DNA from 3 places in the Bacillus sp. NEB1478 genome. Region 3 is predicted to be linked to each of the others. Evidence: riboswitches for the same ligand, from Rfam matches in the RefSeq annotation. Region 3 holds a riboswitch; each other region holds the start of a gene.
The links. Region 3 has a riboswitch for S-adenosylmethionine ahead of RGB74_RS09225 (bifunctional homocysteine S-methyltransferase/methylenetetrahydrofolate reductase). Riboswitches for the same ligand answer to the same signal wherever they lie in the genome.

Region 1: another riboswitch for S-adenosylmethionine. It lies ahead of RGB74_RS04345 (methionine ABC transporter ATP-binding protein); the one in region 3 lies ahead of RGB74_RS09225 (bifunctional homocysteine S-methyltransferase/methylenetetrahydrofolate reductase).
Region 2: another riboswitch for S-adenosylmethionine. It lies ahead of RGB74_RS19985 (methionine ABC transporter ATP-binding protein); the one in region 3 lies ahead of RGB74_RS09225 (bifunctional homocysteine S-methyltransferase/methylenetetrahydrofolate reductase).

What each region holds. Positions count from the first base shown of each region.
Region 1 is NZ_CP134049.1:916,801-927,361, reverse strand. Features, by position in the region: gene sufD (Fe-S cluster assembly protein SufD) at 1-893, opposite strand, end outside; gene sufC (Fe-S cluster assembly ATPase SufC) at 913-1,698, opposite strand; gene RGB74_RS04365 (YuzK family famiily protein) at 2,207-2,338, opposite strand; gene RGB74_RS04360 (carboxymuconolactone decarboxylase family protein) at 2,567-2,947, opposite strand; gene RGB74_RS04355 (MetQ/NlpA family ABC transporter substrate-binding protein) at 3,492-4,310, opposite strand; gene RGB74_RS04350 (methionine ABC transporter permease) at 4,335-5,003, opposite strand; gene RGB74_RS04345 (methionine ABC transporter ATP-binding protein) at 4,996-6,021, opposite strand; SAM riboswitch class I at 6,107-6,225, opposite strand; gene RGB74_RS04340 (hypothetical protein) at 6,303-6,647, opposite strand; gene RGB74_RS04335 (anti-sigma-I factor RsgI family protein) at 6,768-7,931, opposite strand; gene sigI (RNA polymerase sigma-I factor) at 8,017-8,772, opposite strand; gene RGB74_RS04325 (thioredoxin family protein) at 9,236-9,577, opposite strand; gene RGB74_RS04320 (toprim domain-containing protein) at 9,757-10,104, opposite strand; partial or broken gene RGB74_RS04315 (KGG domain-containing protein) at 10,381-10,561, shown strand, end outside.
Region 2 is NZ_CP134049.1:3,897,035-3,907,595, forward strand. Features, by position in the region: rRNA gene RGB74_RS19920 (16S ribosomal RNA) at 1-130, opposite strand, end outside; gene RGB74_RS19925 (pro-sigmaK processing inhibitor BofA family protein) at 363-629, opposite strand; gene RGB74_RS19930 (YaaL family protein) at 709-933, opposite strand; gene recR (recombination mediator RecR) at 951-1,547, opposite strand; gene RGB74_RS19940 (YbaB/EbfC family nucleoid-associated protein) at 1,558-1,875, opposite strand; gene dnaX (DNA polymerase III subunit gamma/tau) at 1,890-3,602, opposite strand; RNA gene ffs (signal recognition particle sRNA large type) at 3,711-3,975, opposite strand; gene tadA (tRNA adenosine(34) deaminase TadA) at 4,062-4,562, opposite strand; gene RGB74_RS19960 (cysteine hydrolase family protein) at 4,662-5,264, shown strand; gene RGB74_RS19965 (deoxynucleoside kinase) at 5,349-5,990, shown strand; gene RGB74_RS19970 (deoxynucleoside kinase) at 5,987-6,652, shown strand; gene RGB74_RS19975 (MetQ/NlpA family ABC transporter substrate-binding protein) at 6,695-7,504, opposite strand; gene RGB74_RS19980 (methionine ABC transporter permease) at 7,521-8,186, opposite strand; gene RGB74_RS19985 (methionine ABC transporter ATP-binding protein) at 8,176-9,189, opposite strand; SAM riboswitch class I at 9,258-9,364, opposite strand; tRNA gene RGB74_RS19990 (tRNA-Ser) at 10,018-10,110, opposite strand; gene serS (serine--tRNA ligase) at 10,203-10,561, opposite strand, start outside.
Region 3 is NZ_CP134049.1:1,858,571-1,869,131, forward strand. Features, by position in the region: gene RGB74_RS09200 (nitrite/sulfite reductase) at 1-346, shown strand, start outside; gene RGB74_RS09205 (DUF3906 family protein) at 364-585, shown strand; gene cobA (uroporphyrinogen-III C-methyltransferase) at 598-1,377, shown strand; gene RGB74_RS09215 (sirohydrochlorin chelatase) at 1,378-2,184, shown strand; gene RGB74_RS09220 (NAD(P)-binding protein) at 2,126-2,749, shown strand; SAM riboswitch class I at 2,751-2,865, shown strand; gene RGB74_RS09225 (bifunctional homocysteine S-methyltransferase/methylenetetrahydrofolate reductase) at 3,047-4,909, shown strand; gene metH (methionine synthase) at 4,902-8,354, shown strand; gene RGB74_RS09235 (ABC transporter ATP-binding protein) at 8,549-9,361, shown strand; gene RGB74_RS09240 (iron-hydroxamate ABC transporter substrate-binding protein) at 9,432-10,373, shown strand; gene RGB74_RS09245 (FecCD family ABC transporter permease) at 10,400-10,561, shown strand, end outside.

The DNA.
Region 1 (10,561 bases), 940 kb from region 3:
ACGAAGTTTTGTTTTTGATCTCCGCGACCAATCGTTACTGTCTTAGTATCAGTAAATGAACCGTCTCCAATAAGGTGTGTTGTATTATCAGAAACTGTATTTCCGTCATTGAACTGACCAAGTGCCCATTCAATGCGAGCATCGCGGTCTGCACGTCCTCGGCGGTTTATATATGAAGTCATTCCTTTTGCAAGGTTATCAACTGCTCCATAAACCACTTTTGAACCACTGCCAGCGTATACTTCAGAAACGATGTTTGCTACAGATTCAGTTGTGTCATTTGTAGAAAGGTAGTTCTCTACATACGTTACAGAACTGTTATCTTCCACAGCAAGGATCACGTGGTTGAATAACGCTGCTTCATCGTCTTGATAGTAAATCGCTTGAATTGGCGAAGACACCTCTACGTTTTTAGGAACGTATAGAAAAGCTCCATTTACAACTAGTGCAGCTTGAAGAGCTGTTAAACGATTTTCATCAGCCGCAACTGCCTTCATGAAGTATTTCTTCATTAAATCTTCGTTTTCTTTTGCAGCTGTAAGCAAGTCAGTGTAAATAACACCTTGTGACTTTACTTCTTCTTCTAATGTGAAATATACAAGGTTCCCGTTATGAATAACAAGAACGTTCTTTGCTTCTTCTTCCGTTCCGATCAAAGCTTTAACATCTTCAGGAAGTTCATTGAAAGCTACTGCATTCCCAGTTGCTTCATGCTTGAATTCAGTAAAATTCCATTTATCGATTTTTGTTTTGTCTGGTTTTGGCATCGGCAAGTTGTTCGCTAGTTCCAATGCTTGCAAACGAAGTTCCTGCAACCAAGCGGGTTCTTGTCTGCTGTTAGAAAAACCGGTTACGTAGTCCTTATCAAATCTTAGGCTCGTATCAACTGACATGTATAGTCCCCCTTATTGCTTACGCTTCTTGGCCAACAGTTTCGTCTTTAATACCTAGCTCTTCTTTAATCCAGTCATAACCTTCCGCTTCAAGACGTTGAGCCAGCTCAGGTCCACCAGATTTCACGATGCGTCCTTGCATCATAACGTGTACTTTATCTGGTGTGATGTAGTTCAATAGACGCTGATAGTGAGTAATGATCAGGCAGCCAAAATCAGGGTTGCGCATTTCATTTACACCTTTAGCTACTACTTTAAGTGCATCGATATCTAATCCAGAGTCGATTTCATCAAGAATCGCAATTTTCGGCTCTAGCATCATCATTTGAAGAATTTCGTTACGCTTCTTTTCTCCACCGGAAAAACCTTCGTTAAGATAACGGTGTGCAAATGTGTTATCGATTTCAAGGTGATCCATTTTTTTATCCAACTCACGGATAAACTTCATTAGAGAAATTTCTTCGCCTTCTTCTCGTTTTGCATTGATTGCAGAACGAAGGAAGTCTGCATTTGTAATACCGCTTACTTCAGATGGATATTGCATAGCTAAGAACAATCCAGCTTGCGCACGCTCATCTACTTCCATCTCAAGCAGATCTTCACCATTAAAAGTTACTTTACCAGAAGTAACTTCGTATTTCGGGTGACCCATTAACGCTGCAGAAAGAGTAGACTTTCCTGTTCCGTTTGGTCCCATAATTGCATGGATTTCTCCACCATTTATTTCGAGATCTAGACCTTTAACAATCTCTTTATCTTCAATTGAAACGCGAAGACCTTCAATCTTTAAATTAGGTGCTGACATAATACAACCTCCAATATGAAATCTAACTAAGATTTTTGATAATAGGCATAGAATAGCCATTCTCAATTTATTCTCATTCTAATCTTATAACAAATGAAAAGTATCTTCAAGGAACGAGGGTAAAAGAAATGAGGAAATAATTGTTCAGCCACTTAAAGCACAAAAATTTTTAAGTGCACACAGTCAATTTGAATGGGTTCGAATAAAGAGGCTTCTGCTTCGTTGGTTGTGTATCGTGCTTATGAAATTCCATGTATGGATTTAGAATTTCGCTCGTATTTTTTCTGATTTCCCTCGTATTATTCGAATAGCGCTCGTATTTTTCATTTTCCTAAATAACTACAATAAAAATTTAAGTGTTTTTCATTTACTTCATTTATTTCTGTCCATTTATGTCAATAAATAACGAAATGGATCTAAAAAAATACAAAAGCTGGCTCATCCATGGTTAATACCATAATTGAGTCAGCTTATCGTTTATTTATTATATTTGAATGACTGAAGGCTTTTAGTGGTTCGCCGCATTTGCTGCGATTTCTAAACCTTTTTTGTACTCTTTTTCACGTTCTTTTTCAACATCTAAGCGTTTTTCCAAATCCCTGTCATACTCTGCATAACCGCAACCATGTGATTGATGCATTGCTTTTTCCATTTCAGTAGTATGTTTTGTTTTTATGGGGTGGATAATAAATCAATCCTTTCATGATTAATTGGTTTTATCATAACAAGGATAATCACAATACCCAACTTGCATATCACACGGTACACTAGTGTATGGAGTTCTCTCGTAATGCACAGTAGACACATCAGAAACATCCTTAGAATTCCTGCCATATCCTCTCGATTTCTTTGCATAACCCCATTTAAATTAATGTCTTGGTTTATTGAGTTCCTGGATGCATTCTTGAACAAGTGTTACACCTTGACTCATTGCAGCACCGCCGCCAAATGCTGCTGAAACGCCAACAGCTTCTAATATTTCGTTTTCAGTGCAGCCTTGGTCGAGACACCCTTTAGTATGATAAATGATGCAATACTCATCTTGTGAATAAATACTGATTCCAAGTGCAATAAGCTGTTTATTCTTCTCGGATATTTCACCTTCTTTAAAACAATGTTTCGTAAATTCGCTGTATGCATGTGTAAGCTCAGGCATATGTTCGTTATATTTCCCTAATCCCTCTTTGTAGCGGATTAAATGATGCTGGGTTGAATTCGAACCTTTCATCGGCTGTTCTTCTTGTTTCATTTTTAACACTCCTGTCACTTAAATAGTAAACAAAATTAGTATGAGTTTTTAACGAAGCTGATATGTAAAAAAAGTCTTTTAATAAGGCTCTTTTCTAAAAGATTGTTGATTCTGAGGCATTTTTGTAATTTGACTCCAATGTCAGGTTGATTGGAGTGTAAGGTGTGAGACTCCTCGAAAATGAAAGTCACATTTTCTTCGTGGGATGTTTATGCTGCCGAAGCCTTCCTAGTCCTGCGGGACAGGCGGGCAGTCCGAAAAGCGAAAGCGGTTTGATCAGCCCCGACAAGCAAAAGGGAAAGGGGCTAAGAAGGCGCTTTTTGCCTTCAGGACCATTACACTTTTGACCTCGAGGGGCTAACCGCTGCAGCTAGACAGGTGAGACACTTATACGTGAAACGTACGAATGTGGCTCACCGTCTGCCCCGCGGAAAGCGAGCATCCTGTAACGGATATCAACTACTTTCAAAAGCACCAATGAATACGAAAAGAGCCTTTAATAAAGAAAAAAGGATGACTCAGTTGAGCCACCCTTTTTCACTCTTTATTTATTTACTGGTACGACTGCACCTTTATATTTCTTCTTAATGAAGTCTTGAATTTCTTTAGAATGCAATACGTTTACTAATTCTTTCACTGCTTTTTTGTCTTCGTCACCTTTACGAACAGCGATAATATTAACAAATGGTGAATCATTGCCTTCAATTGCAATGGCATCTTTTTGTGGATTTAATCCTGCATCGATTGCATAGTTTGTGTTGATCATGACAGCGTCGCCTTCGCCATTTTTATAAGCCTTTGGCAGCATCCCGGCATCAACATCAGCTTTGAACTTAATATTCTTAGGATTTTCTTCAATATCTTTTATTTGTGCTTCATAACCTGCACCTTTTTTAACTTTAATTAAGCCTTCTTTTTCTAATATAGCAAGCATACGGCCATGGTCAGCTACTGAGTTAGACATAATAATTGTAGCACCTTGCGGCAGATCTTTTAGAGATTTGTATTTTTTAGAATAAACACCGATTGGCTCAATGTGAATACCGCCTGCATTTACGAACTTATAGCCATGGTCTTTCATTTGAGATTCCATATAAGGAACGTGCTGGAAGTAGTTAGCTCCAATTTCTTTTTCGTTTAAAGATTTGTTTGGAAGTACATAATCCTGAAATGTTTTAATTTCAAGTTCGATACCTTTTTTCTTTAATAGCGGCTTCGCTTCTTCAAGAATTTCTGCGTGAGGAACATTTGAAGCTCCTACAATAATTTTTTTGTCGCTGATACCGCCTTCTGTTTTGTTGCCGCAGGCAGCAAGAGCAGCTGCAACTACAGCGAGAAGTAATACTGTTAAGATTTTTTTCATATAATTTTCCTCCTTGTTGTGGTGTTATCTTTTATCTAAAGCAGTCGTAATTCGATCTCCTATCCATTGGATAATAAATACGATCACTAAGATTAGCGCGGTGGAAACTAGTGTTACGTCAGCGTTATCTCTTTGATAGCCTTCCATATAAGCAAGGTTACCTAGCCCCCCTGCTCCTACGACACCTGCCATTGCCGTGTAGCTTACAAGAGCAATCGCTGTAACGGTGATTCCAGAGATTAGTGCCGGCAAACTTTCAGGAATAAGCACTTTAAATATGATTTGGGCATTTGTTGCACCCATTGATCTTGCTGCTTCAATTACCCCTTTATTAATCTCCCTCAAAGCGATTTCTACCATTCGTGCATAAAATGGTGCCGCTCCTATAATCAAAGCAGGTAAAGCTGCTTCTGCTCCTAGCATTGTTCCTACTAGAAAGCGGGTAAACGGAATAAGAAGTATGATCAAGATAATAAATGGAATCGAACGGAACACGTTGACAACAACGGCGATCAATCCATTTAAAAATTTGTTTTCCCATAAGTTTCCTGGCGATGTTAAAAACAAAGCTAATCCCAGGGCAAGACCTAAGATAAATGTAACGATTACTGATATTGCCGACATGTATAATGTTTCATTTGTCGCCTGAATGACTGCATCCCATTGAACATTCGGGAACCAAATACTAAGCATTATGAATCACCTCAACCTCAACCTGCACACTGTCCAAAAATTTCATCGCTTTTTCTAGGGCAGAGTCACTGCCTTTAATTTGAATAAACAGCGTCCCATACGGACCATTTTGTGTCTGCGAAATTTTCCCTTGAAGGATATTAACATCTACCTCATAATTTCGAATCAATTCTGTAATGAGCGGCTGCCCAGTACGACCTCCGACAAAAGTGAGCTGAATGATCTTGCCTTCAGGGAATCCATCAATAAATTGTTTAATTGTATCAACAGTTTCTTCAGGTTCTGTCACTTGTTTAACAAAGTCTTTGGTAATGTTTTGAGCAGGGTTTTTAAATACGCTCAATACATCTCCTTCTTCAACAACTTTACCGGTTTCCATTACGGCTACGCGGTGACATATTTTTCGGATAACATGCATTTCATGTGTAATCAGTACAATTGTTAAACCAAGTTTTTTATTGATCTCTACTAAGAGATCGAGGATGCTGTCCGTCGTTTTCGGGTCAAGTGCGGAAGTTGCTTCATCGCACAATAATACTTTTGGCTGATTCGCCAGAGCTCTTGCTATACCAACACGCTGCTTTTGACCGCCGCTAAGCTGGGAGGGATAAGATCCGCCTCTGCCTTCTAAACCGACAAGATTAATGAGTTCCTCTACTCGTTTGTTAATCTCAGCCTTTTTTACACCTGCAATTTCTAAAGGAAAAGCGATATTTTCCCGAACCGTTCTTGACCAAAGCAAGTTAAAGTGCTGAAAGATCATGCTGATTTCTTGCCTGGCTTCTCTTAACTGTTTTGAAGAAAGCTCAGACATGTTTTTTCCACCGATTGAAACTGAACCGCTCGTTGGTCTTTCCAGCATGTTCAGTATGCGGATCAGCGTACTCTTTCCAGCACCGCTATATCCGATAATCCCGTATATTTCTCCTTGATTTATTGTTAAATCTACCGTATCAACAGCCTTTACTTCACCATCTTTGGTTTGAAAGACTTTACGGACTGATCGTAAGTTAATCAAAATACCTAACCTCATTTCCTAAATAAAAAATAAAAAAATGCCTTCTGCTTCAATATGAGCAGAAAGGCATAATATATGCGCATTCTCCTCATCTCCCAAGACAAATAATGTCCTGCAGGAATTGGCACCTTTCTAGCTGACAATAAGCCAACTAGCGGTTGCCGGGTTTCATAGGGCCAGTCCCTCCACCACTCGTGATAAGTTAAAGCGTTGCGTTATTAAGTTAAAGCGAAACATTTTAAAGTCGATGTGAAGAATAATAACATCGTTGTCGATAGGTGTCAAACTTTTTTCGCATTTTTGAACATTAGCCCACTAGATATTTGTTCCCAGTGAGAACTTAGATAAAAAATCGCTTCCCATTTAAGCCGCTGTCTTAACGTCCCTTGAAACTCGACCATTTCTTGCCGCAAGAGGGTAGTCAGTTTCATCTTTCCTTCTAACATCAAAATCAGATAGTTTGGATTTCCTTTAAAAATGACAATTCGGTTGCTGTTGCCTTCTTTGTAACCTATCTTAAGCGTTGTATCATCATACATTTCGAAGTTCGGCTTAACCGGAATGTTATACAAAAGCAGATATGGACTTCTGGCAATCTGTTCTTCAAAAAAGTGTACATCCAACATAAAGATCCCCCCGAATTGATTGTTACTTTTTCTTGTTCGTGAGGAATGATGGTATACCTTTATAAAGCTTTCGACAGCTCTAAAGAATCGTTTTTGGAATTACGACAGGTTTAACCATTTTTAGTGATTATGTCTGCTTTTCCCTGTTTCGCTGCCATTATGACCGTTGCTATTTTTGCTTTGCTCATTGCTTCTTCCGTTCCCGTTCCTGCCATTATGATGGGAATCAGGGTTCGTTTTAATTTGTTCAGAATAATTTTGCTTTCGATTTTCTTGATGTTTATTGTTTGATTCATTGCTATTTTGACTTCTGTTATTGTTTTTGTAATCTGGCTTTCCGTAATTTTTTTCACGGACAGGACTATTATTATTACGGTTCTTTGACTCTGTATGCAGTTTATTATGTTTGTTCGGTTTTACAATGTATTCTTTAGATTCATGATTCCGTTGTTGTGCAGGTCGATCTGTATGATTGTTCGATTTATCAGGATCAGGTGTATGCATCTGCTTAGGATGTGGAATCACCTTTATGTCTTTAGACGAAACAGCTGCTTTCTTTTGAAGATCTTGAATGTTAGCTTCTTTAATAATCTTTTCTTGGATAGGCACCTGTTGTTTATTGGCTTTTTGAAAAGCAGTCAGTTTACCTGAGGATACACCAAGCTGCGCAGCCTTTTTACGTGTATCACGGTTTGTCTCCGTTACCGTTATTGCCACGGGGTACTTAATGACAGCTTGTTTCACTATTGAATTAACCGCTTGATCGAGCTCTGCTTCCGTTTTACCGTTTCCTTTTTCACTTGAAACGGTTGTAATCAGCATTGAATGATCTGACTTCATATATCCTTCCGCTTCATAAGCGTTTATAAGCTGGTTGGCAAACACTTGGAATGAAGGATGTTCATCAATCGACAAGTGATGCTTTTTTATTAATTGTTTAGCTTCTTTATTAAAAGCGGAAAGTTCAACAACCTTCATTTCGTCATTCACACCAACCTCTAAGCTAGGATTGATATCAAAGCTTACGTAAGCTGCTGCAGCAGACTGGCTGCCAATGGGAATAATGCCAGATAAAAAAACAAAAGCCACTAAGACGGCTACAGATAAAGATAGTGAAGGCAACGCAAAAAGACTTCTCTTTTTGAAAGAAAAATAAGAAGTCTGGTATTCCTTCCCTACGAGAGGACGTTTTCCTTTAGGTATTTTCACCGTAACAAACGTACCATCCTTCATAAGCAAAGTTGCTTTTTTATTGTTTATTTCTATAACAATGCCGCTTTTCAATGATATCCCCCCGCACGTAGCAGGATCAGTAGGAAATTGCAGGTAAGAGAATGCTTCTCTTACCTCACAATTATATTACTTCACCTTAAGGCTGAATGTAAGATTTCAGCGCTTGGAAATCGCCCAAGTATATTAATGATACTGCTATTATATACTTTCGATTTCTCTCTATCGTTTTTCGACTACAGGATACCATATTTAATAAATCTTTTATCGGTAATTGTTTCTTTTCTTTCAAGAATGCGGCAAGTTCTTCATTTTCTGCCAGTAGACGTGCGATTTCTTTAGCGTTTTCGCGTGCATCAACGTGTTTAGGACAGTGTTTGCTTAATACTTTAAAGTTTAAGCCAAACGTTTTTAACATCTTTTGGTATTCTTCAATTTCATATACACGATTCTCTACTTGGAGCTGATCTTCAAAATGATCCATAGCTGCTTTTTGTTCAGCATAGCTCTCTTCTAAACGGCCTTCTTCGTCTTCTTCATCAGGCTGAAGAAAAATCAATCGGTTTTGACGAACTTCTTTACGGATATAATCGATTACACGGCGTCTGATTACCATATCGGCAAACGATAGAAAACGGCTTCCTTGCCCTTCTTGATACTGATCGATTGCTTCATTAAAGGCAAAAAGACCTACACTAAACTCGTCCATTGTTCGATCTATATATTGACTGCACACTTTTGAAGTTACTTTTTTAATAAATGGTTGATAGTCATCTATAAGTTCGTTTCTTAATTTTTCATCTTCTCGTTGCTGGATCGTTAATACCTTGTCTTCTATGCTTGTTAGTTTATTCTTTGCTAAAGGAAATACAGCGTTTAAATTTAATGATGTCATGATTATCAATCACCTCTGTTAATAAATTGCTTACCGGTTATTTTTAAAATCAGTTATTTTTTTGTTTTAAACAAATCATTCTTATTTACCACATTTACACTGGGAGCAAACATCAATCAAGCTCTCCTAATCATTTATACCATGACTTTTGACATTTGTAGGATACAGTTCTATAACAATATTACAGCCACCGTAACATTTGTGACTTTCTTGTTAAATTACTGAATTTGCAAAAATAACAGATAATTCTTCTTTATTTACCAAAAAACCTATTCTAATAAGGCTTGTACGCCATTATCCGACATAAAAAACACACTCCTTTTTATTACATAGAAGTGTGTCAGCGACATTTAATTACCATATTTTGTTTTGAGAAAAACCCCCGAAAAAAGGACTTTTCATTAGAACTAGAATGTTGTTTACTCATTATGGGGCTTAAACCACATTTTTTTTAATAAAAAATTTACTTTCTAATGATTTCAGTCATCGTTTTATATAAATCTCCAGCGGATTGAAGTGCATAAATACGTTTTATCACAATTCCCCTTGATAGTACCAGCAGACAAGGTACGCTTGTAATTCCATATTTTTCAGCGAGCTCAGGCATGCTGTTAATATTACATACCCCTGATTGAATAGAGTCACTGCTGTCAGATTGGCCTTCAATCGTTGCCAATGCTACCTCAAACATTCTTTTCCCTACTTTGCATGTACCGCATAACGGAGTTTCTAGATAGAGAAAAAAGGGTTCCTTACGAGATAATTCTATTGTTGAATTCCAGTTATTTCGTGTGATTTCATTCATATTCATAAACTCCATACTATTTGTAATGAGATTTTGTGCTATTAGGATATCATGAAATCATGAATTTCCGCTTAAAAAAAGCTTTGACAATGGTTTCTATGTAAAAAGTCAAAAACCTCCTTTACCCGCTCACCAGGAAAAACTGATGATTACAAAGGGGGAAAAGAGGCTGTTTTTGATTATCCTAAACAATTTTTATGAATATTAAAATGAGCACCGACTAATACCTTTGCTAAATACACCAGTGGGGTTTTTGCTACTTCTCTGTACATTTTATGAATATATAAATGCTCAGCATTCGGCAGCTCGCGTTGAAGCAGCTTTCTTAATTTAAGACCAGCATCATCAGCATCCACTAAGATGTAAACATCTCTATCTTCTATAGCTATTGCAAGTTCCTCTAGTTTGCTAAGACCTAATGTTCCATTTGTACAAATAATCTCTACGGGTTCATCTAAAATCGTAGCGATCTTATCTTTGTCAGATTTGCCTTCTACAATGATTACTTTATTCATGCTTCCATTCATTACGCATCTCTCCTATACATTGAAGCACTGTTAAATGAATGCATCGATTAAATATTATATTTGCTTTATTTTATTAAAATCCTGCAAGAGATGTTCTTTAATAACATTCCCCTTTTTAGTTATTTCCTACCCTATTTTTGTTGCAGCCGCTATTTTAATGACTATTCTCTCAAAAACATTGAAAAGTGTTTATAACGTAAGGATTCAGGTTAAATGTTGAATATTGTGATTCTTAAAGTAGATAGTGATTCATCATAATTAAAAAGGAGCGATACAATGGCTGGCAATGCTGAAAAGATGAGCCGTGAAGAAGCTGGAAGATTAGGCGGTCTTAAAACCGCACGTTCGAAAGGAAAAGCATTCTTTAAAGAAATTGGAAAAAAAGGCGGTAAATCTACATCGCAAACTCATAATACCGGGTTCTACCAAGAGATAGGAAAAAAGGGCGGTATTTCTA
Region 2 (10,561 bases), 1.9 Mb from region 3:
AGATTACCCACGTGTTACTCACCCGTCCGCCGCTAAATCAGAGGAGCAAGCTCCTCATCATTCGCTCGACTTGCATGTATTAGGCACGCCGCCAGCGTTCATCCTGAGCCAGGATCAAACTCTCCATAAAAGTGTTTGTCTTGCTCGTTTTTAAAACTGACGGAATTAATTTAATTCCTTACCTATTTCTTTTGTTCAGTTTTCAAAGAACTTGTTTTTCAATGCCGCTTGTCTTAGCGACTTAAATAATATATCACGCGTCGTTTTAAGTGTCAATCGTTATTTCGAAATATTTTGCTGAACATAGAAAAAAGGTCCAAAGGCTTATTAATACTGCAGCCTTTAGACCTTATGACTATCCCTTAATTAAGTATAAAGAATTCTATCGCTACCAAAGATGCTATTCCCGGCAGACCCGCTACTCCTGATATTAAAGCGGTAAACGTATTGATCGGAATGTGGATGTCGTAGGAATTCCCAATAGCATTTAATAAGAAAAGCAATAGTGCTCCTATACAAAAACGGGTTACTGCAAATCCGATCCACTTTATCGGTCTCATTGGAGCACCTACAAGTAATAAGATAAAAATAATGGTTCCTAGTATTGCAATAACAGTGATAGGCTCCATATAAAAATAATACCTCCCTGCAATCAACCAGTTTTCTTATTAGTATTGTATGGGAGTTGTCCAAAAAAAAGACCAGCAGCTATTTTAATCTGCTAGTCGTTACATTTCTTTTTTTTGCTTCTTTTAATAAGAAGAAGTATTTCGATTCTGCTAATTGGAGTTTAAAAAGAACTTCTTCTGATGGTTCAACACTTCGTTCTACAATTGTTTTTTGATGCATCCAATCAGACTTTAATTCATCAAGACTTTGGAGCAACTGTTGATCTCCGGACCGCTTCAAGCGCCCTTTACGGGAAAAAAACATGTAGCAAACCCCTTTTGTTAAATTTCTCTTCTTCCTTCAAGCGCCTTAGAAAGCGTTACTTCATCCGCATATTCTAAGTCTCCGCCTACAGGAAGTCCGTGAGCGATACGGGTAATTTTAATACCGGTCGGTTTTAAAAGCCGTGCGATATACATCGCAGTTGCTTCCCCTTCAATATTAGGGTCTGTCGCCATAATAACCTCTTGAACGCCTTCATCACTTAATCGTTTTAAGAGTTCGGCAATTTTTATGTCTTCTGGTCCTACTCCGTCCATTGGAGATATCGCTCCATGAAGGACATGATAAAGACCTCGATATTCTTTCATTTTTTCCATGGCGATGACGTCTTTTGAATCATGAACAACACAAAGGGTCGAACGATCTCGGCTGGAATCATCACAGATCATACAAGGATCACGGTCAGTAATATGAAAGCAGTTGGAACAATAGATAAGCTGACGTTTTGCATTTACTAATGCACGGCCAAAATCCAATACGTCATCTTCTTTCATCTCCAATACGAAAAATGCCAGGCGAACCGCCGTTTTCGGTCCGATGCCCGGCAATTTCATAAAGCTTTCGATCAGTTTAGATATCGGTTCGGGATAATGCATGGATTACTTCCTAGAATAAACCAGGAACATTTAGCCCTTTAGTGAATTTGCCCATATCTTGTGAAACCAACTCGTCTACTTTTTTAAGTGCATCGTTCGTAGCCGCTAAAACAAGATCTTGGAGCATATCAATATCGTCTGGGTCTACAACTTCCTCTTTAATTACAATATCAATGATTTCCTTGTGGCCGTTAGCTTTAACAGTTACCATACCGCCGCCTGCTGTACCTTCGATCACTTTATCTTTTAATTCCTCTTGTGCTTTTGCCATATCACGCTGCATTTTTTGCATTTGTTTCATCATATTGTTCATATTGCCTTTCATCATCTTACAATTCCTCCTTATTCGTTTTCGTTTTCTTCTTTTATCTCGATTAATTCATCGCCAACCAGCTTGATTGCTTCTGCGATCAGAGGATCTTCTTCCTTTTGTGCTTCTTCAGAAGAAGGCTGACCTTGCTGTTGTTCTTTAATGAATTCAGCTCTTATTTTTTGCCAGTCCGTATTTAATATGGACAGCATTGATAGGTTCTTTCCTATTGTACTATAAACTGCTTCTTCTACATAGCTTCTGTTGTTTTCTTGTGAAGCCATCTGGCGGTGAATTTCATGCTGAAAAGAAAGCAGAAATACTTGATCTGAACAGGCAGCAGGCTCTGCTCCTGACAGAAGGGCGTAGGCGCTGACTTTTTCTGAACGGATTTTATCCAGAATTTCGCCCCACATTCCTTTCAGTTCCACAAGGTTTGGTTTCTTTGCTTTTTTGAGCATCTCTTTAACTTGAGCGTTAGATGCTCCCCCGCCTCGAATGACTCTTTTTTCTTTTGGCTGTTCTTGGTCCGTTTGAGAAGAAGAGCTTTGCTGGCTATAACCGCCTTGTTTCATTTTAGAGATTTCTTGTTCCAGCTGTTCGATTCTTTGTAAAAGAGGCTCTGCAGATGTGCTATCCTGTTTAACAGAAACCGCTTCTTGTTTTTGATAGCAAATCTTGATGAACGTTGTTTCTAAAAAGATTCTTGGGTGATTTGTCCATTTCATTTCTTGCTGTGCCTGATTCAGCTGGCTGATAATCGAATAAATACTTTCCGTTTCGGTTGAATTAGCCAATTTATCAAACGTTTCATCGGTTGCGACTCTTTCGAGCAGTTCTTCGAGTTGAGGAGCCGCTTTGTACAGAAGCATGTCACGGTAATAATAAATCAGATCACCTAAAAACCTGACAGGATCTTTTCCTTCTTGTAAAAGGTTTGAAGTAATGGTTAATGCTTTAGATACATCTCTTTCTACAAACGCTTCTGCCATGTCTGAAAGATGTTTTTGAGAAGCAGATCCAGTTACCGAAAGAACATCTTCTACTCTTACTCTGTCATCGCTGTATGAAATAGCCTGATCTAGCAGGCTAAGGGCATCACGCATACCACCTTCTGCAGCGCGTGCTAATAATTGCAAAGCTTCATCTTCTACTTCTGTGCCGTTCGCATCCACGATTTCTTTCATTCGGCCGATCATTGAATTCGATGAAATCCGTTTAAAATCAAACCGTTGGCAGCGAGACACAATGGTCGCAGGAATCTTATGTGATTCAGTTGTAGCTAAAATAAATATGACATGACTTGGCGGTTCTTCGAGTGTTTTTAACAGTGCGTTAAATGCTCCGGTTGAAAGCATATGTACTTCATCAATGATATAGACTTTGTACTTTACCGATGATGGAGCAAATTTCACTTTATCGCGAATGTCACGAATGTCATCTACACCTGTATTAGAAGCCGCATCGATTTCCAGTACATCGGATATTGTTCCATTTGTGATGCCGCGGCACGCATCACACTCATTACACGGCTCAGAAACTGGAGCATTCTCGCAGTTCACGGCTTTTGCAATGATTTTTGCCGCACTTGTTTTTCCCGTTCCTCGTGGTCCTGAAAACAGGTAGGCATGGGAAAGCTTGTCCTGCATCAGGGCATTTTGTATCGTTTTGGTGATATGTTCTTGCCCGACCATATCTCTGAAGCTCTGTGGTCTCCATACACGGTAGAGTGCCTGATAACTCATCCCTTTGCCTCCCTTTACTCACAATTTCATCCTTCTTTATTATACTTAAACATTACAAAAAACTCACCCTTTAGAAAAGGATGAGTTATTGTTTATTATATAAGAATGCCGCGCACCTCTCTTTGGAGTAGTCAACCTATGCGTACAAACGCAGTTAGCTCAGCCCAGGTTGCCCCACGGCACACGAAGGAGTCCACTTACTGCTGCTTCCTTCCGGACCTGACAGGGTTCATGGGTCTCCGTTGCGCAGGACCAGGACCTCAACACCACTTACGTCCGTCAGACCATACGTTGAACTAACCGAGGAGAGGAGTTCAGCCTCGCTACAGCGGATTGCGAGTACAGGGCACCGCTACCTCCCCACCTAGCGCGACAAAGTGTATAACAATGTTAGAAGCACAATCAAATGTGCAAAATTTAGTATACTATGCTCTTCCTAAAAAAGCAACCGTTCAAGCCTTAATCTGTCGTTTTCCCCGCTTCCTTTTCCTTCCTTTTCCTGCTGCGTAAATCTCTAAAAAATCCTGAGAGAATCTCTTTGCACGCATCTTCTTTAATTCCAGAAATGACTTCACATTGATGGTTAAAACGATCTTCTTGCAACAAATTCATTAATGTTCCAGCACATCCGCCTTTTGGATCTTTTGCGCCATAAACAACCCTCTGCACTCTCGAAAGTACAATCGCTCCTGCACACATCGCACAAGGTTCAAGTGTGACATAAAGAGTTGTCCCTTCCAGCCTCCATGCACCGGTTGCTTTACAAGCTTCATCAATCGCGAGAATTTCCGCATGAGCAATGGCTCTTTTCTCCACTTCCCGCAGGTTGTGCGCTTTTGCAATCACTTGATCGTCTTTTACTAAAACGGCACCGATCGGAACTTCACCAATATCGGCTGCTTTTTGTGCTTCTTTTAACGCTAATTCCATATAAAACTGATCTTTTTCAAATTGGTCCATAATTTCCGCTCCAAAGTTATTGATGATAGAGATTATACAAAAGGTTTTGTTAATAATAAAGGAAGGTATGGTTTTATAAAAAGAAGGAAGTGGGGTCTTATGACAAATCCTCAAAACAAAATCCCTGTCGCTATGCTTATTATAGACGTAATTAATGACTTTAAATTTGAAGAAGCTCCCTTATTACTAAAAACTTCTGCGTTCATCGCCGATAAAATTAAAGATTTAAAAATAAGATGCAAAGAAAAAGGAATTCCAGTCATCTATGTAAATGATAATTTTGGACAATGGCAATCAGACAAACAAAAATTAGTTGAATACTGTTCTAAACAAGCGGGAAGTCATTTAGTAAAAACACTGATTCCGAATGATGACGATTATTTTGTCGTTAAACCTAAGCACTCAGGATTCTTTTCCACTCCGTTGTCTTCATTATTAAATGAGCTCGGGGTCGAAACTTTAATTTTATCCGGTATTGCCGGAAACATTTGTGTACTGTTTACAGCTAATGATGCCTATATGAGAGATTATTCACTTTATACACCATCAGATTGCATCGCATCAAATATCGATGAAGATAACGAACGAGCTTTGATTTTAATGGAAAAAACGTTAACAGCGACGATCAGTCCAAGCCATAAATTAGACTTGTCAGCTATTATAGAAAAAACAAAAGAAAACAAGCAAAGAACAATATATTAACTATCCACCTTTTCCAATCCTATGCTACAATATTCTTTGTCTGTAATTTTTCGTTTTGTTAAATGAAAGGGAGGAAAAGGGAAGATGAATTCAACCCCCTTTATCGCAGTAGAAGGGCCGATTGGCGTAGGGAAAACATCACTTGCAAAAGCTATAGCGGAGCACTATGAATTTCAATTATTAAAGGAAATTGTAGAAGAAAATCCTTTTCTCGGAAAATTTTACGACAACATTGACGAGTGGAGTTTTCAAACCGAGATGTTTTTTCTTTGCAACAGGTATAAGCAGCTTGAAGAGATTCAAGATCAATATTTATCTAAACAGATTCCTGTTGTTTCCGATTACCATATTTTCAAGAACCGTATTTTTGCAGGACGTACATTAAAGGACCGTCATCATCATAAATACATGCAATGTTTCGATATTTTAACGGAAGATATGCCTGTTCCAAATATGATTATTTATATGAACGCAAGCCTTGATACATTGTTAAAGCGTGTTAAACAGCGTGGAAGGTTTATCGAACAAAACATGGATCCTGCATACTTAGAACAGCTTGCTGCTGATTATGATACATTCATGTCCGCATTTAAGAAACAGCATCCGGAAATACCTGTGCTGACTTTTAACGGAGATGACATTGATTTTGTTGCGTATGAAACGGATAAAGAGAAAATCTTTTCCTTAATAGATGCAACTTTGAAAAAAGGAGAAGTTGCAAAATGAACAATAAGCAATTCGGCATACCGAACGATGCTGTAATTACTGTTGCAGGGATGGTTGGTGCCGGTAAGTCAACATTGACAAATGCTCTTGCAAAAAAATTAAACTTTCGCACCTCTATGGAGAAAGTAGACAATAATCCATACTTAGAAAATTTCTATCATGATTTTAAAAGATGGAGTTTTCATCTTCAAATCTTCTTTTTAGCAGAACGTTTTAAAGAACAAAAAAGAATGTTTGATTACGGCGGCGGTTTTGTACAAGACCGTTCCATTTATGAAGACACAGGGATCTTTGCACGTATGCATTATGACAAAGAAAACATGTCAGAGGTGGATTATGATACATATACCCGCCTATTTGAAGCCATGGTGATGACACCTTACTTCCCTCAGCCAGACTGCTTAATCTATCTAGAAGGCACATTGGATGACATCTTGGGACGCATTCAACAAAGAGGACGCAAGATGGAACAGGAAACACCTGTATCCTATTGGGAAGAAATGTATGACCGCTATGAAAAATGGATTGCATCCTTTAATTCATGTCCTGTGCTCAGAGTGAATATTAACGATTATGATCTTCGTAATAATCCTGAATCGATCAACCATATCGTTGAAAAAATTGCACAAAAAATTGAAGCGAAACGAGAAGTTCGCTTATGATAAAAAGCCCCGGTAATCACTTTAAGTGAACCGGGGCTTTTCTTATTTTTTCATCCATTCAGGTTTGCCGAAACCTTTGAACTCTTTATCAATTTCTTCTTCAAATTCTTTTGACTCAACGACTTCTTTTAAATCTTTTGCAAACTGTGATTTAACATCTTTCGTGTTAACAACAACTCGGTTCCGATAAAGATCTGGCATCTTTTCAAGCTGAATGGCATCAAGCAGATCCATTTTTGCTGCCAGTGCAAAGTTTCCTGGAACAGCAGCGATATCCGCACTTTGGACTGCTCGTGGAAGCTGTGCTGCTTCTAATGGTTTGAAGTTAAGTTTTTTCGGATTATCTTTTACATCCTTTTCAGATGCTGTCAGCTGGTTGACATTATCTTTTATTGTAATAAGACCTGCATCTTGAAGCATGATCAATGTACGAGCAAGATTTACTGGGTCATTTGGAATCGCCAGCGTGCTTCCCTCTTTAATAACGTCCAGGGATTTAAATTTGTCAGAATACAACCCCATAGGTGCAGTTGGAACGATAATGACCTCAGATAGTTTCAAGTTCTTTTCTTTAGCAAAGTTCTCCATATACACTTTGTGCTGAAAAAGGTTCGCATCCAAATCTCCTTTTGATAATGCAAGGTTTGGCTGAATGTAATCACTAAACTCAACGACTTTTACTTTATAACCCTTTTTCTCAAGTGATGGTTTGATCGCTTTATTAACCATATCTGAATAAGGTCCTGCAGTTGCTCCAATCGTGATTTGCTTTTCCTTTGAATCGGTTGAGGAACAAGCTGTTAACGCTAAAAAGAATAGTGCAGTCAGTATTGTGAATATTAATTTTTTCATAAATGGTTTCTCCTCTTTATCTTTTATTTACTTTACGTGCTAATTGATCACCAAGAAGCTGGAGCAATTGAACGATTATGATTAATAACAAAACTGTCGTGATCATTATCGTATTGTCATAACGGTAGTAGCCGAATCGAATGGCAAAGTCCCCGATCCCGCCGCCGCCAACGATACCAGCCATTGCTGAGTAACCGATTAAACTGATGGCTGTAATCGTGATGGCTTGAACAATGCCAGGCTTTGCTTCAGGCAGCATCACCTCTCGTATAATCATCCACGGTGAAGCACCTACTGCAATGGCTGCTTCAATCACGCCTTTATCTACTTCACGTAAAGAAGCTTCGATTAGCCGAGCGAAAAAAGGAATGGCAGCTACTGACAACGACACGGAAGCTGCTTTTGGTCCTATCGTTGTTCCAGTAATTAATTGGGTGAGCGGGAGCAGTGCTACAAGCAAGATGATAAATGGAACAGAACGAATCAAGTTAACAAGCAATCCCGCTGCATGTTTAATGTACAAGTTCTCAAACAGCAAACCTCGATCGGTTACGAATAGTATGATGCCTAACGGAAGTCCGGCTAATAACGATATACTTAATGAGATCGCGACCATATATGTCGTCTCAAAAAAAGCCTTATTTAAATCTGGGAGTATTGAAGTTATTGAATCAAGCAGCATTTTTCACCACCTCCAAGCTATCTAATTTGGTCGTAATGTAGGAAATGGCTTTCTCTATTTCTGATGCATCACCGATCAGTTCCATAATGAAGATGCCCAGAGGCGTTTCTTGGATATACTCGATTTTGCCATGCAGAATATTTCCTTTGAGTTTAAAGTTTTGAAACAGTTCAGAAACGACTGCTTCTTCTGCGACTGCTCCTTTGAAATGAATTTTGATAACAACTCCTCTTCTGCCTGCTAAAAGTTGTTCAGGTAAATTCATTTGCAGCACACTTCCAATGAAAGTTTTAGTCAGCTCTTCTTTTGGATGAGCAAATATATCGTATACGTCTCCAAGTTCGATAATCTCTCCACCCTGCATGACTGCCATTCGGTGACAAATCTCTTTAACTACTTCCATCTCATGAGTAATAAGTACAATCGTTATACCGAGCTTTTTGTTGATTGACTTTAAAAGATTTAAAATTGATTTTGTCGTACTTGGATCGAGCGCAGATGTAGCTTCATCACATAGCAAAACTTTTGGATCATTCGCGAGTGCCCTTGCGATTCCAACACGCTGCTTTTGTCCACCGCTTAACTGTGAGGGGTACTGGTCACTCTGGTTCTCCAAGCCGACAAGTTTTAACAGCTCTAATGTCTTTTGCTTAATTTCTTCCTTTGGTTTATTTGCAGCTTTTAGAGCAAATGCAACATTTTCAGAAACTGTCTTCGCACTTACTAAATGAAAATGCTGAAAGATCATTCCTATCTTTAACCGCTCTTTTCGAAGGCTTTTTTTATCTAAGCTAGTAATAGATATCCCATCAATTAAAATCTCGCCTGAAGTTGGTTTCTCCAATAAATTCAAACAGCGCAGAAGTGAACTCTTACCGGCACCGCTGTATCCTACTATTCCAAAAATTTCGCCTTTTTGGACAGTTAATGAGACATTCTTTACTCCAACAATCTCTCTTCCTTTAGCCGAATAAATTTTTGTTACGTTACGAACCTCTATCATCTGTTCTCCCCCTTTAAACATAAAGAAACCCTCTTCACAACTGGAAGAGGGCGAATATACATGCAATCGACTTATCTTCCAGAATGACACGCATTCTGCAGGAAGTAGCACCGTTCCCATTATGGAGGTTGCTGGACGTCATAGGGCCTGATCCCTCGGTCTCTCTTAATAAGTGTTGAATATTCAATTAATTAATTGTCATCATACTACCATCTTGAAAGTTCTGTCAATATAATTTTTTAGTCCTTTAAAGTGTAAACGCTTACATTTACTACTGTGAAATTGACGGCTAGATGCGAGGAACAGATTCTATTTTGATAAATGAATGCTATTGAAATAATACACCTCCGATTACTCGGTGCAACTCGGAGTACTGACGAAAAGATTCGCCGCTTATCATTCCAATCATTTGTTCATTTAGAAGCAAGAAGGTCAAGGAAGCAAAGTTGCGAGGAACAGAGCGTATTAAAAAATACGTGAGTACCACAGAAACACAGCTGACAAAGAGATTCACAGCTTATCATTCCAATCATTTGTTCATTTAGAAGCAAGAAGGTTGAGGAAGTGAAGTTGCGAGGAACAGAACGTATTAAAAAATACGTGAGTACCACAGAAACACAGCTGACAAAGAGATTCACCGCTTATCATTCCAATCATTTGTTCATTTAGAAGCAAGAAGGTTGAGGAAGTGAAGTTGCGAGGAACAGAACGTATTAAAATACGTGAGTACCGCAGAAACAAGACTGACAAAAAGATTCTCCGCTTATCAATGAACAAATAACAAAAAACCCACTCAATCAATATGATCAAGTGGGTTGAATATGTATATGGAGGAGGTAGAGGGATTCGAACCCCCGCGGGTCGTTAAACCCCTGTCGGTTTTCAAGACCGATCCCTTCAGCCGGACTTGGGTATACCTCCGTGTGACTGACAAGAACTATATTAACATGATTCACTTTTTAGTGTCAACATTTTTCATAAAAAAAAGAGAGGGGAATTCCTCTCTTTTTCATTTACTTCAATACCTCTTTATTGCCCATGTATGGACGCAGTACTTCAGGAATGATAACAGAACCATCTTCCTGCTGGTAGTTCTCTAAAATAGCGGCAACTGTACGGCCTATAGCTAATCCAGAACCGTTCAATGTATGAACCAATTCAGGTTTGCCTTTAGCTTCTCTGCGGAAACGAATTTGTGCACGGCGTGCTTGGAAGTCTTCAAAATTTGAACAAGAAGAAATTTCACGGTAAGCACCATAGCTTGGAATGTATACTTCAATGTCATATTTTTTTGCAGCTGTAAAGCCTAAATCAGCAGTACACATGCTTAGAACACGATATGGAAGATTTAATAACTGAAGAACCTTTTCAG
Region 3 (10,561 bases):
AGTTCGAATCCATATGGTTGGGTGCCCGAATTCATGCGGACAGAGACAAATTGCAGATATCGGATTGCAAGGAGTGTTAATGCGTACAAAAGACAAAAAGATGGTTGAAGCATTTGAGATCTATGTTGGAGGAACATTAAATGAAGGTGGTAAATTCAATGAGAAATTGAAGGGTAAATTCGAGACTGGCCAATTAGACGAGGTTTTGTTTAATCTGCTCACCTTTTTTAAAGAAACGAAACTTCCTTCAGAAACTTTCTTTGACTACGTAAATAGAACCGGTCTTGACCAGCTTCAGTTAGAGCTGGATGAAATCTCTGGACGTTTAGCCGAACAAGTTTCATAAATCAGGAGGTTAATAATATGTATTTATATCGTTTCGAAGTTACTTCAAGTTCTGAAGTGATCGATGTAGTTATTGCCGCTTCACGAGATGAGCAGGCGTTTCAACTCGTGGAGGTTGAGCTAGAGAAGTATTTTTTAAAAGAACCTGAAATTGATGATATATCACTTTATGAAAAGAAAAAAATAAGATCTGGAAATGGCTTTGTACTCTATGAACGGGAAACGATAGTAAACAATTAAGGGGTGAGAATGATGGGAAAAGTTTATCTTGTTGGAGCGGGTCCGGGAGATCCGGGTTTAATAACTGTAAAAGGGCTGAGATGTATTCAAGAAGCGGATGTTATTTTGTATGATCGGCTTGTCAATAAAGAACTCCTGTCATACGCGAAACCGCATTGCGATTTAATTTATTGCGGTAAGCTCCCAAACTATCATTCAATGAAACAGGAAACAATCAACAGTTTCTTAGTCAAGCATGCACAGAAAGGGAAAACCGTCACACGACTAAAAGGAGGGGATCCATTCGTCTTCGGCAGAGGCGGTGAAGAAGCTGAGGCACTTGCAAAGAATCATCTGTATTTTGAAGTCGTTCCAGGAATTACTTCTGGTGTTGCAGCCCCTGCTTACGCAGGAATCCCTGTTACACATCGAGGAATAAGTTCGAGTTTTGCTTTTGTAACGGGACACCGGAAAAATGGTGAAAGTGAAGAACTGAAATGGGACAGTCTCGCGAAAGGCATTGATACTTTGGCGATTTATATGGGAGTTGGAAATCTGCCATATATATGCTCTAAACTGATTGAAAACGGCAAGAGCGAGACAACACCTGTTGCATTAATACACTGGGGTTCACTAGAAGAACAACGAACAGTTACAGGTACCCTCTCGACAATTGTAGAAATTGTAAAGAGAGAAAGAATAGAGAACCCGAGTATGATTGTAGTAGGAGAAGTGGTCCGTCTTAGGGAAGAATTAAGCTGGTTTGAACAACTGCAAGGAAATCAGCAAGCCGTGATGAGCGGAGCATTGTAGATGCAAGCATTACTTTTAATCTGTCATGGAAGCCGGTTAAAAGAAGGGAGTAACGAAGCAATATCCTTCGTCCAGCAATGTATAGAAAATATAGACACACCCATAAAAGAAATCTGCTTTCTTGAACTTTCTGAGCCTTCAATTAAAGAAGGTTTTGAAACTTGCATCAAAAAAGGAGCAACCAAAATTGCCGTCGTACCAGTCCTATTATTATCTGCAAATCATGCTAAAAAAGATATTCCAAAAGAGCTGTTCGAGTTACAGAATCAATACCCTGATGTAGAAATAACATATGGCCGTCCATTTGGAGTACATCAATCCATTTCTGACTTGTTATGGGAAAAGATAAGTCAAAAAGTCAGCGGTTTAAAAGATACATCTTATGTACTCCTGATCGGACGAGGAAGTTCAGACCCAGATGTTAAAAGGGACCTTGAAGCGATCGCGCATCATTTACAGCTGCAAAACCGTGTTCCACAAATTAAAGCTTGCTTTCTAACTGGTTCTGTACCAAGCTTTGAAGATGCCTTAACAAAAATTGATAAATATTGTGATCAAGTTGTAATTGTACCGTATTTATTGTTCACCGGTCTCCTTTTAAAGGGGATAAATAAGACCATCAATCACTACAAACGACAGAACGAAAAAGAAGTTGTATTATGCAATGCGCTTGGATATCACCCTATTTTAAAAAAGGTATTACAGACTCGTATAACCGAGACGCTATATAATAAGGAGAAGGATGCTTTTGTACCCTATTCATTTGAATCTCGCAAACAAGTTAGTGGTGATAGCAGGTGGGGGTAAGATTGCTCTGCGTAAAATTCAGGGTCTAGTAGAAACTGGGGCAAATATAACGGTTGTAAGTCCTGATGCAGTTTCCGAAATAAAAGAACTGTATACTCAAAAAAAACTTAAGTGGATATCAAGGGAAATCGAAGCAAGTGATTATACAGACGCATTTTTGATTATTGCTGCAACAAATGATCATGCAACGAATGCATGGATTGCCTCACAGGCTGTCGATAAGCAACTTATAAATGTTGCTGATCATCCGGACTTAGGCAATTTTATCGTTCCTTCTGTTGTTAGAAGAGGGAAGCTAGTATTCTCTGTTTCTACGAGTGGATCAAGTCCATCACTTTCTAAAAAAATCAAAAAAGAGCTAGAAAATACGTATTCTGCTGACTATGAATCATATGTTGATTTTTTATATGAATGCCGTGTTCTTGTGAAAAAACTCCATAATGGACATGAACGACGCATTGCTCTCGAAGAACTAATTAATAGACAATTCTTACAATCTGAAATATTACGAGAACATTATAAACAACAATTAATAAATAATGTTTCAACAAAAATCGAATACTGAAATCTTATCCAGAGAGGTGGAGGGAATGGCCCTGTGAAACCTCAGCAACCAGCAGCTGCTTCAAGCTGAAAAGGTGCTAATTCCTTCAAGTTTACTGGAACTTGTAGAGATAAGAAGACCAAAACTCAGAAAAGTCTTCTTAATTAGAAGACTTTTTTTTATTCAATATTAAAAGCAACTTGTCACAAAAGGTTGAAATCGGCGTTGAAAGTAATTTAAGTCGATCGTATTAGCGCTACTAAGGCGGATGGTTAAAGTTCAGTCATTCAGCCAAGTTATCTTTATGGGAGGCAGAAGATGGGTATATTAACAGATTTAAAACAAAACAAAATTTTGATTGGTGACGGTGCTATGGGCACACTCTTGTATTCTTATGGAACAGACTTTTGTTATGAAGAACTCAACCTCTCACAGCCTGATCAAATTCTGAATATCCATCATGCCTATATAGATGCCGGAGCAAATATCATTCAAACGAATTCGTATGCAGCAAACTATTCCAAACTTGAGCGTTACGGGCTCCAAGATTCAGTAAAGGAAATAAACAGTGCAGCTGTTCAGTTAGCCAGAAATTCAACGAAAAATAATGAATATGTTGTGGGAACAATTGGCGGTATCCGTGGAATTAAACCAAATAGAATACCAATGGAAGAAGTGAAACGCAGCTTTCGTGAACAATTATATTGTCTTTTAATGGAGAATGTAGATGGTATTTTATTAGAAACGTATTATGATTTAGAAGAATTGCAAACTGTTTTAGAAATCGCTAGAAGAGAAACAGATCTACCTATCATCTCCCAGGTATCTTTGCAGGAAGTAGGTATTATGCAGGACCGAACACCGATAACAGAAGCACTCGCTAAATTAGAAGCGAGTGGAGCAGATATTGTAGGTCTTAACTGCAGACTTGGTCCTTATCATATGCTAAAAACACTTGAAGAAGTCCCAATCCAAAAACACGCCTACCTTTCTGCTTACCCGAATGCCAGTCTTCCTTCTTATAATGATGGAAAGCTGCAATATGAAAGCGATGCCGAATACTTTAAAGAATGTGCCCGCGCCTTTCGGGATCAAGGTATTCGGTTACTTGGCGGTTGCTGTGGTACAACTCCAGCTCACATACGAGCGTTCTCTGAAGAACTAAAGGATGCTGAACCGATAACTGAGAAAGAAATAATGAAAAAACATAAAAAAATCGTTGTTCAGCCACCGTCTTCTCCTGCTAAACCAAAGATAACACCGCTTCATGAACAGGTGAAAAATAAGCAATCAATCATTGTTGAATTAGACCCGCCTAGAAAGTTGAGCACAACTCGTTTTATGGAAGGAGCTAATGCGCTCAAAAAGGCTGGCATTGATGCACTCACTCTTGCGGACAATTCCCTTGCTTCACCAAGAATATGTAATTCTGCTCTTGGATCCATCGTTCAATCACAGGTGAACTTGCGGCCGCTCGTTCATGTTACGTGCAGAGATCGGAATTTAATCGGATTGCAGTCGCATTTGATGGGACTTCACACAAATGGTATTAACGAAATTCTCGCCGTAACAGGAGATCCTACTAAAATTGGGGATTTTCCAGGTGCATCTTCGGTTTATGATGTAACATCTTTTGATTTGATTAAGCTGATCAAGCAATTTAATGAAGGTGTCTCGTTATCAGGAAAAGATCTTGGTGAAAAGACTTCATTCTCTGTCGGAGCCGCTTTTAACCCGAATGTAAGGCATATAGATAAAGCGGTTGAGCGATTAGAGAAAAAAATAGAATGCGGAGCGGATTATTTTATTAGCCAGCCTGTTTTCTCAGAAGAGCAGCTCATCAAAGTACATGAAGCCGTTAACCATATCGATAAACCAATATATATCGGTATCATGCCGCTCATCAGCAGTCAGAATGCAGAATTTCTTCACCATGAAGTACCTGGTATCAAACTTTCAAACTCGGTACGAGAGCGTTTGGCAAAATATAAGAATGATCCAAAGCAGGCATCAGAGGAAGGTTTATTTATTGCAAAGTCTTTATTGGATACTGCTATGGAGTTATTTAACGGAATCTATCTTATTACCCCCTTCATGCGTTATGAACTAACAGTCGAACTAGCAAATTATGCCCGAGCTCACAGTCCTTTTCAACTTGTAAGGAGGTCTCAGAATGCCTAATGATATATTCCAACAACAGCTAAACAAAAAAATCTTAATTATGGATGGCGCAATGGGAACGATGCTGCAGCAAGCACAGCTTACTGTCGATGATTTTGGAGGTGAAGAATATGACGGGTGTAATGAATATCTAAATATCACAGCTCCTTCTGTAATTGAATCCATTCATCTAACATATTTAAAAGCAGGAGCAGACATTATAGAGACCAATACTTTTGGAGGTACGGATCTCGTACTCGATGAGTATGATCTTGGAGCTAGAGCCTATGAAATAAATAAGATTGGAGCAGAACTTGCTAAAAAAGCGGCTGATCAAATTTCAACTGCGGAGTGGCCGCGTTTTGTCGCAGGTTCATTAGGTCCCACTACGAAGACGCTGAGTGTAACAGGCGGAACGACTTTTGATGTTTTAAGAGATGCATACGCAGAGCAAGCGCGCGGTCTTATTGACGGGGGGGCAGACCTCCTCTTATTAGAAACTAGCCAAGATATGCTCAATGTAAAAGCAGGTTTTCTTGGAATCGAACAAGCGTTCTCGGACAGTGGAAAACGACTCCCTTTAATGATATCCGGCACGATTGAACCGATGGGAACAACTCTTGCTGGTCAGAATATAGAGGCATTTTATATTTCTCTTAAACATATGAATCCTATTGCAGTTGGCTTGAATTGTGCAACAGGACCGGAATTTATGCAAGATCATATCCGATCACTTTCTGATTTGGCATCGACTGCAGTAAGCTGTTACCCGAATGCAGGACTTCCAGATGAAGAAGGCAATTATCATGAGACAGCTGAAACATTAGCAAAGAAATTATCCGGTTTTGCTGAAAAAGGGTGGTTAAATATTGTTGGTGGATGCTGCGGCACGACACCAAAGCATATTGAAGCTTTATCTAACGTAATGAGAAAGTATGCGCCACGCAAAAGGCAAACAAATAAAACGCACATGGTGTCTGGAATTGAGCCATTTATCTATGATGATCCAACATTGCGTCCCATCATGGTTGGTGAGCGGACGAATGTGATCGGTTCACGAAAATTCAAACGATTAATCGCCGAGCAAAAATTTGAGGAAGCTGCAGAAGTTGCAAGAGCTCAAGTAAAGGGCGGAGCGCATGTATTAGACATTTGTTTAGCAGATCCCGATCGTGATGAAAAAGAAGATATGGAGCAATTCATGAAAGAAGTGGTGAAAAAAGTAAAGATTCCTTTTGTGATTGATTCGACGGATGAAGAAGTATTGGAGATTGCACTAAAATACTCTCAAGGGAAAGCAATCATAAACTCCATAAACTTAGAAGACGGAGAAGAACGTCTCGAAAAAGTGATCCCGCTTCTTCATAAGTATGGAGCTGCGGTGGTCGTTGGGACGATCGATGAAAAAGGAATGGGTGTTTCAGCAGATCGTAAATTAGAAATTGCTGCACGATCTTATGATTTGCTAGTTAACAAATATAACGTCTCTCCATCTGATATTATTTTTGATCCACTTGTGTTTCCAGTCGGAACAGGTGATGAACAATATATCGGATCAGCGAACGCAACGGTGGAAGGAATTCGAATTATTAAAGAGAGGTTTCCGGAGTGCCTAACGATACTAGGTGTAAGTAATGTGTCATTTGGACTTCCCCCTGTTGGCCGTGAAATTCTAAATGCCGTTTATCTATATCACTGTACACAAGCCGGATTAGATTACGCCATTGTCAACACAGAAAAACTAGAACGTTATGCTTCCATATCAAAAGAAGAAATCACGATGGCTGATGAGTTGCTTTTTAAAACAACCGAAGAATCACTTGCTGTTTTTACTGATTTTTATCGGGGCAAAAAGAAAGAAACAAAGTCACAGCTTCCGAACATGACGCTCGAAGAAAGACTTCAGTATTATATTTTAGAAGGTACAAAAGAGGGGTTAATCCCTGATTTAGAAATTGCGTTAAATCAGTATGAGACACCACTTAAAATCATAAATGGACCACTCATGGATGGTATGAAGGAAGTAGGCCGGCTATTTAACGATAACCAGCTCATTGTAGCTGAAGTACTTCAAAGTGCAGAAGTCATGAAAGCATCTGTAGCTCATTTAGAACCGCACATGGAGATAAATGATGCATCCTCATCAAAAGGAAAGGTGTTGTTAGCAACGGTAAAAGGGGACGTCCATGATATTGGCAAAAATTTGGTGGATATCATATTGAGCAACAACGGATTTCAAGTGGTCGATTTAGGAATCAAAGTCACTCCTTTGGAACTGATTGAAGCGGTAAAGAAAAACAAACCAGATATCATTGGACTGTCAGGTCTACTCGTGAAATCTGCCCAGCAAATGGTATTAACAGCAAATGATATGCGAGAGGCAGATATATCAACTCCAATACTAGTAGGAGGCGCCGCTTTATCTAGAAAATTTACAGATACAAAAATATCTAAGGAATACGAAGGAATGGTATTATACGCAAAAGATGCTATGGAAGGACTGTCGCTTGCCAATCAACTACAAACGCCTGAAGATTGTGAAAGGCTCACCATTGAACAAAATGAAAAGAAAGTTTCGATTGCATTAGACATGGGTGTTTCTACAGGCAGCGCAGCTACGGCAACGGCTGTTAAAGTTCGTTCAAAAGTTTCACAATCAGTGTCTGTACACATTCCTCAGGATACGAAAAGACACATATTACGTAACTATTCATTATCCCATATTCAGCCTTACATCAATTTGCAGATGCTGTTAGGTCATCATCTTGGGATAAAAGGGAAGATATCAAGATTAATAGAAGAAAAAGACGAAAAAACACTGGAGATTAAATCCCTCGTTGATAATCTTCTAAAAGAAGCAAAAGAAAAAGATTTAATCAATCCATCTGCTATGTATCAGTTTTTCCCTGCGCAATCAGATGACGAAAGTGTAATCGTCTACGATCCAGCCGATCAAAAAACGATAATCGAACGATTTGACTTTCCTCGTCAAACAAAAGAACCGTATTTGTGTATAGCCGACTACCTTAAGTCAAAGGAGAGCGGGGAAATGGATTATGTTGGTTTCTTTTCTGTAACAGCAGGCACTGGTATACGTGAACTTGCACAGGAATTAAAGCAAGAAGGACGTTTTTTAGAAAGTCATGCACTGCAAGCATTAGCACTTGAAACAGCAGAAGGCTTTGCTGAACTCATTCATCAGCAAATGAGAGACCGATGGGGGTTCCCTGATTCTGTAGACTTTACAATGAGAGAGCGTTTTTCTGCACGATATCAAGGACAGCGTTTTTCTTTTGGTTACCCCGCATGTCCTGAACTTGAAGACCAGCAAAAACTATTTAAGCTGATTCAACCAGAGGATATCGGAATACAGCTAACAGACGGCTGCATGATGGAACCAGAAGCATCTGTTTCAGCTATCGTATTTGCACACCCAGAAGCTCGATATTTCAATGTGTTGAGTTAATAAAAAGAAAAAATAGCACAATTAATTTAAAAATCGCAACGGATTACCGTTGTGATTTTTCTTTGTAATTTTTGTTAAGTTGGAAAAACCTATTGACACACACAAGGTAATTCAATAAAATGAGAAACGAGATTGATAATCATTTTCAATTGAAAAATATTTACGATAAACGGTATTAAAGGAGGGCAAAGAGTATGTCCAGACTGTATGCTGAACATTTAAATATTGCTTATGGTGAAAGGGACATAGTAAAAGATCTTAACATCTCAATACCAGATGGGAAGATTACAACCATTATCGGTCCAAATGGCTGCGGAAAATCAACGGTTCTGAAAACGTTGTCGCGTATATTGAATCCGAAATCTGGAGTTGTTTACCTCGATGGTAAATCCGTAAGTAAAGAGTCTACAAAGAAAATTGCTCAAAAGATGGCTATCTTGCCTCAATCGCCAGATTCACCCGAAGGACTTACAGTTGGAGAACTTGTTTCTTATGGGAGATTTCCATACCAAAAGGGGTTTGGTAAACTTTCAAAAAAAGATTTTGAAGTGATTGACTGGACTCTTCATGTCACTGGAGTTTCTGAGTTTAAGGACCGGCCTGTTGATGCGCTTTCAGGTGGTCAGCGTCAGCGTGTATGGATTGCCATGGCTTTAGCACAAGAGACAGATATAATATTACTCGATGAACCGACTACATACTTGGATCTGTCTCATCAATTAGAGGTTCTTGAGTTATTGCACCAGCTGAACCGTGATCAAAAACGAACAATCGTAATGGTCATTCATGATTTGAATCATGCAGCGAGATTTGCTCATCATATGGTTGCGATGAAAGACGGAGCTGTTCTGAAAGAGGGAACAGCAGAAGAAGTGATGACACGTAATGTGCTTCGAAATGTTTTCAATATTGATGCCGAGATTGGTATAGATCCAAGAACAAGAAAACCAATATGTCTTACGTATGATCTTATTAAAAATGTTCAGCTTATAGAGAACCTGGCGTAATCTTTCGCCTTTTCTTTTTTATTATTAATTGAGAATGATTTTTATTTTCATATATTGGAGGATGTCAAAAATGAATAAACGTACAAAACAAATTTTACTTAGCTTTATGACTATGCTGTTAGTATTATTGCTTGCTGCGTGCGGTAATAAATCAGAAAACACAAGTACTGAGAAAAAAGAATCTAAGAAAGAAACAAGAATCTATAAAGGTGAAAAAGGAGATGTGGAAGTACCTGCTGAACCAAAACGTGTAGCGATGATGGCTGCCACGTACGCTGGTAACTTGCTAGATTTAGGAATTACACCAATCGCCGTAAACGAATATCCAAAGCAAAACAAATTCTATGGAAACAAACTGGACAATGCTGAAGTAGTTACAGCTGATTCTTATGAAAAGCTATTAGAACTAAACCCTGATTTAATCATTACATATTCGGATGACAAGAATATTAAGAAATATGAAGAAATTGCTCCAACTGCCACAATGACTTATGACAAATACGACTATAAAGAACAGCATATTGAAATCGGAAAAATAGTTGGCAAAGAAAAAGAAGCGAAAGCGTGGGTAAAAGAGTGGGAACAGAAAGCAGCAGATGCTAGCAAAAAAGTTAAAGACGCTATCGGTGAAGACAAGACATTCATGGTAATGGAAGCATACGGTAAAGATATGTATGTTTACGGTGAAAACTGGGGACGTGGAACAGAAGTCATCTACCAAGCTCTTGAACTAAAAGCACCTAAGAAACTAGAAGAAGATGTATTCGGTCCTGGCTGGAAAGCAATCTCTACAGAAGTGATCCCAACATACGCTGGAGATTATATCTTTGTCGGAACAGGTGCCGGCAATCCGGATAATTCATTCATGGAGTCAGATGTTTGGAAAGAGCTTCCTGCTGTTAAGAACGGAAATGCGATTAAATTTGATTCAGAATCCTTCTATTTCAATGATCCAATTTCTTTAGAAAAAGAATTAGATTTCATTGTAGAAAAGTTAACAAAAAAGAAATAATAATAGATTTATAAAGGAAATATGCCATGTTCAAAACAAAGACCAAGCTGATAAAAGAGAATAAAGTGTATTCGAGACCGGCAGTAGGCTCAGCCATTTTGTTGATTGGATTCGTACTACTGATTGTGAGTATTGGTCTTGCTATCTCAGTTGGAGCTGCCAAGATTAATTTTCTTACAGTATGGAAT